Regions from separate parts of the Pantoea sp. SGAir0175 genome, predicted to be linked through region 3. Evidence: riboswitches for the same ligand, from Rfam matches in the RefSeq annotation. Region 3 holds a riboswitch; each other region holds the start of a gene.
What was found. Region 3 has a riboswitch for thiamine pyrophosphate ahead of C1N56_RS22585 (FAD-dependent oxidoreductase). Riboswitches for the same ligand answer to the same signal wherever they lie in the genome.
Positions count from the first base shown of each region.

Region 1 (3,270 bases), on a different contig from region 3:
CCTGCTGCAGCCAGGCCTTGGCCTCCGCTACGGTGCCCGCCCAGTCCGCATGGCGCGGTCGCAATGCCGCCAGCGCCGCCGACAACGTGCAGCCGGTGCCGTGCGTATGACGGGTGTTAACGCGCGGCGCGGTAAAGCGCTGGCGGCCGGCGCGGGTGATCAGCCAGTCCGGGCTTTCCGCATCGCTGAGATGACCGCCCTTCATCAGCACCGCTTCACAGCCCAGCTCCAGCAGCGCATCGCCCTGCTGCAGCATAGTCGCCTCGTCCTGCGCCATGCGGCAACCCAGCAGCGCCGCGGCTTCCGGCAGATTGGGTGTGATCAGCGATACCTGCGGCAGCAGCCGTTCACGAATGCTGGCTACCGCATCGGGCGACAGCAGCGCATCGCCGCTTTTGGCAATCATCACCGTATCCAGCACCACAAACGGCAGGCTGGCGCGTTTCAGCTTCTCTGCCACCACCTCGACGATCGCCGTCTCCGCCAGCATACCGATTTTCGCGGCGTCAATGCGCACGTCGTTCAGCACCGAGTCGAGCTGCGCCGCAACAAATGCCGGTTCGATGCGATACACCGACTGCACGCCGCGGGTGTTCTGTGCCACCAGCGCGGTAATCACGCTGGTGCCGTACGCGCCGAGCGCGGAAAACGCTTTCAGATCGGCCTGGATACCTGCGCCGCCGCTGGGATCGGTGCCGGCAATAGTCAGGGCATTAATGCGTTTCATGCCGCCACCTCCAGCGTCCACAGCGCATCGAGAAAAGCGGCGACGAAGCTGCCCGGCCCTGCCACGCTGCGCGCGGCCTGGTCTCCCGCCAGTGACATTACGCGGCAGGCCGCTGCCACGTGCTGGATGCGCTCGCCCGGCAGGCTGCTGCACGCCGCGACGACGGCGGATAGCGCACAACCGGTGCCGACCACGCGCGTCATCAGCGGGCTGCCGCCGGGAATTGCCAGCGTCTGGCGGCCATCGGTGACGTAATCGACTTCGCCGGTTACCGCGACGATAGTCTTGCAGCGTTGCGCCAGCTGCTGCGCGGCGTTCAGTGCGGCATCGGCCTGATGCACGCTATCCACGCCGCGTCCGCCCGTGGCCTGGTGGGCTAAGGCGAGAATCTCTGAAGCGTTGCCGCGAATGGCCGCCGGTCGCAGGCTCAGCAGCTGCTGACAGAATTCCGTACGCAGGGTTAGCGCGCCTACCGCCACCGGATCGAGCGTCCACGGTGTGCCGGCCTGGTTAGCGGCCTGTACCGCCGCCAGCATCGCATCACGACGCTCGCGGGTTAAGGTGCCAACGTTAATCAGCAGTGCATCGGCAAAACCGGCAAACTGCGCCGCTTCATCGCCATCAATCACCATCGCGGGCGAAGCCTGCAGTGCCAGCAGCACGTTGGCAGTAAAAGTTTGCACCACGTCGTTAGTCATACAGTGCACCAGCGGTGCCTGCTGCCGCAGCAGTTGCAGAGAGTGCGCGAGTTGCGCCGGGGAAAGAGGGTCAGGCTGTGTCATAAGGCTCCCAACCGGCAATCAGGAAGGCGAATGCGGTCAGGCATCTGACTTCCCTACGCTGGCATTATCCAGATCAGGTATTACGGGTATTTCTCAGCCTTCACAAAGAAGGGCACCCCGAGTCATGCACGTCCGTGTCAGACGTGCCTTCACAGCATAAAGGGTCAGCTTAAAGTTGTAAATCCTGCGGCAGGGGCACTTTTTTTGCCGGACAACGATAAGCAAAAATACGTGCGCCATCAATTTTCATAATTTTTTGATCATCAGGAAAATATAAACAATTCGACGGAGATCAATTTTCCCAAAAGCCCTAAAATTCATCAGGATAGTTAATTTAATCTGCCGGGGCAGTATGCGGGAAATAAACAGAAGAAAGCGCGCAACTTGATTAATATCAAACCGGCCGGCGGCGTAACACGGCCTAATTCCCTTCCGGATTTGAAGACCGCTGTTTCACCTTCACCCGGAATCGCTAATGACTTTATTCAGTTTTCTTCCGCACGCGCATCACTGGCACAATATCACCATTTCCCGTCAAGGCGCCGTTGCACCCGGCGGCCGTTACCGGTACTCCACGTACCTCGAAGCCGAATGCAAACGCTGCGGCGAGCGCATCCATAAAATTTATTATCGCGATATCAGCGATGAACAGGCGCGTCGCTGGCTGGGATAAAAAAAAGCCCCGCAACACAGGTTGCAGGGCGCTTGCGTGGCTATCGCAAAACTTATTCAGCCGGTTTGGTGCGGATCAGGTAATCAAACGCGCTCAGTGACGCTTTGGCCCCTTCCCCGCTGGCAATGATGATCTGCTTGTACGGCACCGTGGTGCAGTCGCCGGCGGCAAATACGCCTTTCAGGCTGGTTTCGCCTTTGGCGTCGATCAGGATCTCGCCCATGCGGTTGCGCTCTACCGCGCCTTCCAGCCAGTTGGTGTTGGGCAGCAGACCGATCTGTACGAAAATACCGCTCAGCGCCAGTTCGTGGCTGGTCTGGTTATTGCGGTCAATGTAGGTCAGACCGGTAACTTTACTGCCGTCGCCTTTCACTTCGGTAGTCTGCGCGTTGAGGATCACATCGACGTTTTTCAGGCTGCGCAGTTTATCCTGCAGCACTTTATCGGCGCGCATTTCGCTGGCGAACTCCAGCAGCGTAACGTGCTCGACAATACCGGCCAGGTCGATGGCCGCTTCAACGCCGGAGTTACCGCCGCCGATCACCGCCGTGCGTTTGCCTTTAAACAGCGGGCCGTCACAGTGCGGGCAGTAGGTTACACCTTTGGTGCGATACTGCTCTTCGCCCGGAACGTCCATGTTGCGCCAGCGTGCGCCGGTAGCAATGATGATGCTGCGTGATTTCAGCACTGCGCCGGAAGCGGTTTCGATGGCGTGCAGACCGCCCTCTTTCGCTGCCGGAATCAGCTTGATGGCGCTCTGGGTGTCGATCACGTCAACGTCATAGTCATCAACGTGCGCACGCAGGGAACCGGCGAGCTTCGCCCCTTCGGTTTTCGGCACGGAGATGTAGTTTTCAATGTCAACGGTGTCCAGCACCTGGCCGCCAAAGCGCTCGCCCATCAGGCCGGTACGAATACCTTTACGCGCCGAGTAGATGGCCGCCGCAGCGCCCGCCGGGCCGCTGCCGACGATCAGCACTTCATAGGCGTCACGCTTGTTCAGCTCTTCAGCCGCACGCTTATCCGCGTTGGTGTCTACCTTACCGACGATTTCTGCCAGGCTCATGCGACCCTGACCGAACTCTTTA
Region 1 is NZ_CP028081.1:1,560,178-1,563,447, reverse strand. It holds gene thiD (bifunctional hydroxymethylpyrimidine kinase/phosphomethylpyrimidine kinase) at 1-727, opposite strand, end outside; gene thiM (hydroxyethylthiazole kinase) at 724-1,509, opposite strand; TPP riboswitch at 1,543-1,639, opposite strand; gene C1N56_RS07120 (hypothetical protein) at 1,985-2,182, shown strand; gene ahpF (alkyl hydroperoxide reductase subunit F) at 2,235-3,270, opposite strand, start outside.
Region 1: another riboswitch for thiamine pyrophosphate. It lies ahead of thiM (hydroxyethylthiazole kinase); the one in region 3 lies ahead of C1N56_RS22585 (FAD-dependent oxidoreductase).

Region 2 (3,270 bases), on a different contig from region 3:
GCACCGTGGACGCTGGATATCCATCTCAGCCAGCCGGACTGCTGGCTGCCGTGGCTGCTGGCCAGCGTCAGCGCCATGATTCTGCCGCGTGAATGGCCGACACTGCGCCACTTCGCCCGTCAGCCCATTGGCACCGGTCCGTACAGCGTGGTGCGCAATCAGCAAACCCAGCTGAAAATCGCCGCGTTTGATGACTACTTCGGCTACCGCGCGCTGATTGATGATGTCTCGATCTGGGTGCTGCCGGAGATCAGCGATGAGCTGGTCTACGCCGGTGTAAAACTGGAAGGCGAAAACGACGACGAAAAATCGGAAGAGAGTCGTCTCGAAGAGGGCTGCTATTTTCTGCTGTTCGATCAGCGCTCTGAACGCGGGCGCGATGCCGGTTTCCGCCGCTGGGTGAGCGATCTGCTTAACCCTATCGCGCTGCTCAATCATGCCGGCGTCGGCTATCAGCGCTACTGGTTCCCGGCTTATGGCCTGCTGCCGCGCTGGCACCATCGGCGCGATATCACCCCAGCCCACAAGCCCGACGGCGTGACCCAGCTGACGCTCAGCTGGTACAGCCACCATGTCGAACACGAGGGCATCGCCAATGCGCTGCGGCCGCTGCTGGCGCAGCAGGGCGTCGAGCTGATTACCCGCGAAGTGAGCTACGAAAGCTGGTTCGACGGCGCGGGCGAGAGTGACATCTGGCTGGGCAGCGTCAACTTTACCCTGCCGCTCGACTACGCCCTGTTCGCTCAGCTCTACGAGCTACCGCTGATGCATCACTGTATCCCGCTGGACTGGCAGGCCGACGCCGCGCGCTGGCGAGAGAAAGCGCTGCCGCTAGCGGAGTGGAGCAAACAGCTGGTAAACAGCGACTATCTGCATCCGCTGTTTCATCACTGGCTGCTGCTGGAGGGCCAGCGCAGCATGCGTGGCGTGCGGCTGAACACGCTCGGCTGGTTTGACTTCAAGTCCGCCTGGTTCGCCCCGCCGGAGCTGTAAAAAGGGCAGCATCGGACAACACGACCAGCAGGTGAACCTTTCGCGTTGTCCTGTAAATGTCTAGAATATGTCGTTCTCAACGGGGTGCCGGTTAACTGGCTGAGAGAGACCCGTCGAACCTGATCCGGCTCGTACCGGCGTAGGGATTTGAGATGCTCCGCCCTCAGATCCTTTGCGACGCAACCTTACCTTCTCCTTAAGGAACGCAAAGTGTTAAATAAAGTTCTGCCCCTGTTGCTGCTGATCGCGGCGCCGGCTCTGGCGGCCAAACCCGTCCTCACCGTGTATACCTACGACTCGTTCGCCGCCGACTGGGGCCCCGGTCCGGCAGTGAAAAAAGCCTTTGAGGCCCGGTGCGGCTGTGAGCTGAACTATGTGGCGCTGGAGGATGGCGTATCGCTGCTTAATCGCCTGCGCATGGAAGGAAAGAACAGCAAGGCCGACGTGGTGCTGGGGCTGGACAATAACCTGATTCAGGCGGCGGAAAAAACCGGCCTGTTCAGCAAAAGTACGGTGGATACCCGCGGGCTACAACTGCCGGACGGCTGGCACAATGACACTTTTATCCCGTTTGATTACGGCTACTTCGCGTTCGTTTACGACAAAAACAAGCTGAAGAATCCGCCGCACAGCCTGAAGGAGCTGGTCGAAAGCCCGGAAAAATGGCGGGTGATTTATGAAGACCCGCGCACCAGCACGCCGGGGCTCGGTCTGCTGCTGTGGATGCAGAAAGTGTACGGCGATGACGCGCCGGCGGCCTGGCAGAAGCTGGCCAGCAAAACCGTGACCGTCACCAAAGGCTGGAGCGAAGCTTATGGTCTGTTCCTCAAAGGCGAAAGCGATCTGGTGCTGAGCTATACCACCTCGCCGGCTTATCACATTATTGAAGAGAAAAAGGATAACTACGCCGCCGCGCCGTTCAGCGAAGGCCACTATCTGCAGGTAGAAGTGGGCGCGCAGCTCGCCAGCAGCAAACAGCCGCAGCTGGCGCAGCAGTTCATGCAGTTTATGGTGTCGCCAGCGTTTCAGAGCACCATTCCCACCGGCAACTGGATGTATCCGGTGATCAAAAGCGATTTGCCCGCCGGTTATCAGGCGTTACCGGTGCCCGCGAATGCGCTGCAATACACCCCGACAGAGGTGGCTGACCATCGCGCGGCGTGGATTAGCGCGTGGCAGCGCGCCGTCAGCCGCTGATGCCCGGCTGGCTGCTGCCCGGCGCGTTCAGCGCGCTGCTCTTGTGTGCGGTCGCGCTGCTGGCGCTCGGTGCCCTGCTGCTGACTGCGCCGGCCACCGACTGGCGCGCACTGCTCAGCGATAGCTATCTGCACCATGTGCTGGCGTTTTCCTTTGAGCAGGCGCTGCTATCAGCGCTGCTTTCGGTGCTGCCGGCCATTCTGCTGGCCCGCGCGCTTTATCGCCGCCGCTTTAGCGGCCGCACGCTGCTGCTGCGCCTGTGCGCCATGACGCTGGTGCTGCCGGTGCTGGTCGCCGTATTCGGTCTGCTGAGCGTCTATGGGCGCAGCGGCTGGCTGGCGCAGCTGTGTGCCACAGTCGGTATCGACTATCACTTCTCGCCCTATGGCCTGCAGGGTATTTTGCTGGCGCACGTGTTCTTTAATCTGCCACTGGCGACGCGCATGCTGCTGCAGGCGCTGGAGAGCATTCCCGGCGAGCAGCGCCAGCTGGCGGCGCAGCTCGGTCTGCGCGGCTGGTCGCTGTTTCGCCTGCTGGAGTGGCCGTGGCTGCGCCGTCCGCTGCTGCCAACGGCGGCGCTGATCTTTATGCTGTGCTTCGCCAGTTTTGCCACCGTGCTGGCACTGGGCGGCGGTCCGCAGGCCACCACGCTGGAGCTGGCCATTTATCAGGCGCTTAGCTTTGATTACGATCCTGGCCGCGCCGCGCTGCTGGCACTGCTGCAGCTCGGCTGCTGTCTGCTGCTGGTGCTGCTCAGCCAGCGCTTCAGTAAAGCGATTCCGGCCGGTAGCCAGACGGTGCGCGGCTGGCGCGATCCGCAGGATTCCTGGCGCGCACGCGTCGCGGATACGCTGCTGATTACGCTGGCGCTGCTGTTACTGCTGCCACCGCTGGCGGCGGTGCTGGTCGACGGCTTACGCGGCGGCATTGCCGGCGCGCTGCAACAGCCCGCGCTATGGCAGGCCACATGGACGTCGCTGCGTATCGCACTCGGTGCCGGTGTGCTGTGCGTGCTGCTGACCATGATGCTGCTGTGGAGCAGTCGCGAACTGCGCCAGCGTCAGCAGCGCTTCGCCGCGC
Region 2 is NZ_CP028081.1:3,412,989-3,416,258, forward strand. It holds gene sgrR (HTH-type transcriptional regulator SgrR) at 1-993, shown strand, start outside; TPP riboswitch at 1,064-1,157, shown strand; gene thiB (thiamine ABC transporter substrate binding subunit) at 1,204-2,190, shown strand; gene thiP (thiamine/thiamine pyrophosphate ABC transporter permease ThiP) at 2,166-3,270, shown strand, end outside.
Region 2: another riboswitch for thiamine pyrophosphate. It lies ahead of thiB (thiamine ABC transporter substrate binding subunit); the one in region 3 lies ahead of C1N56_RS22585 (FAD-dependent oxidoreductase).

Region 3 (3,270 bases):
TGGTGTAGGGAAACACCTGGAAGCCGTCGGCGCACAGAATGCGTGCCGCTTCGACCAGCGCGAACGGATCGGGCTGCAGCGTGTCGGCATGACCAATCACTTCCAGCTTGATCCACGGCGTGTTAAACAACTCGCGCGCCATGTGCGCGGTGGTGACGGCCTCTTTGACCGTGTGGCAGCCAGCGGTATTGGGCAGCACGCGCACATTCAGGCCCGTCAGCAGCTCGCGAAAAGCCGCGCCCGCCGTGCCTTCGCGGCGCAGGCTGACAGTGATAATTTCACTGCCGGATGCGGCGATCGCCTGCTGCAAAATCGCCGGTGAAGGGTAGCCTGCGGTGCCGAGCAGCAAGCGTGACTGCGGTGTAAAATCGTAAAACATCGCTCAGCCTCCCTGCATCGGTGACAGGACTTCCAGCTGCCAGCCTTCCTGCAACTGCAGGCTGGCATACTGACTTTTCGGCACAAAATCGCCATTGCAGGCGGTGGCAACACAGACCGCATCGATTTGCTGTTCGATCAGCAATTCGCTGAGGCTGCTGGCCTCAGTGCTGATGGTGCGGCCGTTAAGCTGAATATTCATGGCTAACCTCCCCGGACAGGCGCTGCATCAGCTGTTCTGCCATCATTGGTGCCAGCAGAAAACCGTGACGATACATGCCGTTAAGATAAAAAATACCGTTGTGATAGTGGATTTCCGGCAGATTAGCCGGCCATGCCGGACGCAGACCGCTGCCGCTTTCGATGACGCGCGCTTCCGCCAGCGCCGGGTGCAGGGTGTAGGCCGCGCTGAGCAGTTCCATCATGGCGCGCGCGCTGATAGCGCTGGCATCGTCGCTTTCGATCATGGTGGCGCCGAGCATGAAGTGGCCGTCGCGACGCGGCACCAGATAACAGGGAAAACGCGGATGGAGCAGACGAATCGGCCGGGAAAATGACACCTCATGACTCTGCAGGATCAGCATTTCCCCACGCACCGCGCGCAGGCCGGAGAGCTGCGCTCTGGCATGGATACCGCGACAGTCGATGATCCGGCCCGATGGCTGGCGCGCATCAAAGCGGACGCCGCGCTGCAGCAGTTTGTCACGCAGTTCAGCCAGCGCACGGCGCGGATCGAGATGTGCTTCGCGCGGGAAAAACAGTCCGCGCGCAAACCGGTTTTCCAGCGCCGGTTCAAGCGACGCCGGATCAACCCATTGATGCGCCGTCGTCATGCGCGCGAAGCGGTTTAACTCCGGGTTATCACGCGGCGGTGCCAGCACTAACGTACCCTGATGCACCACGCTGCTGACGCGCGTTTGCCACCATGCCGCAGCATGCTGGCCGAGGGTAATTACGTCGGCTGGCGCGCTTTCTGCTTCACACCACGGCGCCAGCATGCCACCGGCAAACCACGAGGCAGGCTGACGCGCTTCATCATCAATGACCTCGACGGTTTCGCCGCGCTCAGCCAGCAGCGTGGCAACACAAAGCCCGGACACACCGCTACCGAGCACGCTCCAGCGGCTCATGAACAACGATCCGGTAAATAATCTGGGAAATTCACATCGGCCTCTCAGTGATAACTGAGACCCGCAGATACAGGTGAAGGGAATCGACGCCAGCGATCGGGCTCGCCTTTGCGCCAGACGGCTTTGCACATGAAGCCGTCAGTCTTCCTACGCCAGTATCAACTGGGTCAGGTTCAAAGGGTCGCTAAGCCGCGCAGTGCGCTATTAGCCTCTCAGTCTCTCAGGCGAGACTCCCCCGACGCGTCTATTTGTATTGCAGGCGCTGGCTGGCGTCAAGCAGCATGTTAACCGAACTGCCCGCGTTGTGGATCAAAATTGCAACATATGGTATACCAGACGGATAGCGGGTAGATGATAAAAAAGACTTTTTTATTATTCACTTATAAATTTTTCAGCTAATCATGGAAGCATTATGAATAAGTTTCGGGTGGCTTTTATTAAAGCAGGATGGCATCAGGCGATCGTGAACAACGCGCTGGTGGGCTTTGAGCAGGAACTGGCAGAACAAGGCGTCGAAAATACATTAACAAGCTATGACGTACCCGGCGCGTTTGAAATGCCGCTGCTGGCTAAACGCCTGGCCGAAACCGGCAAATTTGATGCGATTGTCTGCGCCGCGCTGGTGGTCGACGGTGGCATCTATCGTCATGACTTTGTCGCGCAGGCCGTCGTCGATGGCCTGATGAATGTGCAGCTCGCCACCAATGTTCCGGTGTTTTCGGTGTCACTCACTCCGCACAATTTTCAGCCGGTCGACGCGATTGAAGCGTTTTATACCGAACATTTTATTAAAAAAGGCAAAGAAGCCGCACGCGCCGCTCTGATGATTCATCAGCTACAGATCGATTAATATTTTTTAAGCGGTAGCGGTAATAATTGATGGCCGGATTAAATAAAGAAATTTCTGGCCGATGAATATTTCAACGCGGGGCTATTGACGGCGGGTGATGAAGTGAAATGATTTCGCCAGCATTCCCGCTGGCGAAATCCTGAGTACCGGTAAAATTAACGGCTGACTTCGTGACCAATCAGGCCGCCGATAGCCGCGCCGCCGAGGGTACCGAAGGTGCTGCCACCGGTCAGAACAGCGCCGCCCACCGCACCCACACCGGCGCCAATGGCGGTGTTGCGGCCACGATGAGACATGCCACAAGCCGTTACAGAAAAGGCTAGAACCAATACCACTGCGATATTAAAGCTGCGTTTTAAAACCATCAAAATCCTCATTACCATTAATTCTAATGGAATGTAATAGTGTTAACTTTGTTTGTTGTTTAGCCGCCAAATACCTGGCGTAGCGTGCTTATCCTGGAGGCAAATTTAAGGGGCTTTGCATTTTTGTGGAAGGTAAAAATTCCTATTTTATGCCGGACCTGTCAGGTGCTGGTTATTATTCGTACCTTAAGCCAAATAAAAAGGCATGGCGTGAAGGTTCACGCCATGCCTCGCTGACTTACCGCGTAATGAATTAACGCTGCGGATGATTAACTTCTACTGGTCGTAAATCAAACACCAGCACTTCAGCGTTGTTACCGTTAGCGAACTGCAGCGCCGTCTCATTGCGTACGCGCGCGCCATCGCCGGCTTTAAAGCTCACGCCATTCACTTCAATGCTGCCGCGCGCCACATGAATGTAAGCATAGCGATCGTTAGCCAGTTCCAGCGTCTGCTGCTCGGCACCGTCAAACAGTCCCGCGTAAATACGCATATCCTGACGTACGCGCAGCGAGCCGTTGTCGCCTTGTGGCGAAACAATCAGGCG
Region 3 is NZ_CP028082.1:694,669-697,938, reverse strand. It holds gene C1N56_RS22595 (thiazole synthase) at 1-379, opposite strand, end outside; gene thiS (sulfur carrier protein ThiS) at 383-580, opposite strand; gene C1N56_RS22585 (FAD-dependent oxidoreductase) at 564-1,508, opposite strand; TPP riboswitch at 1,636-1,755, opposite strand; gene C1N56_RS22580 (6,7-dimethyl-8-ribityllumazine synthase) at 1,921-2,358, shown strand; gene C1N56_RS22575 (glycine zipper 2TM domain-containing protein) at 2,514-2,723, opposite strand; gene C1N56_RS22570 (pirin family protein) at 2,977-3,270, opposite strand, start outside.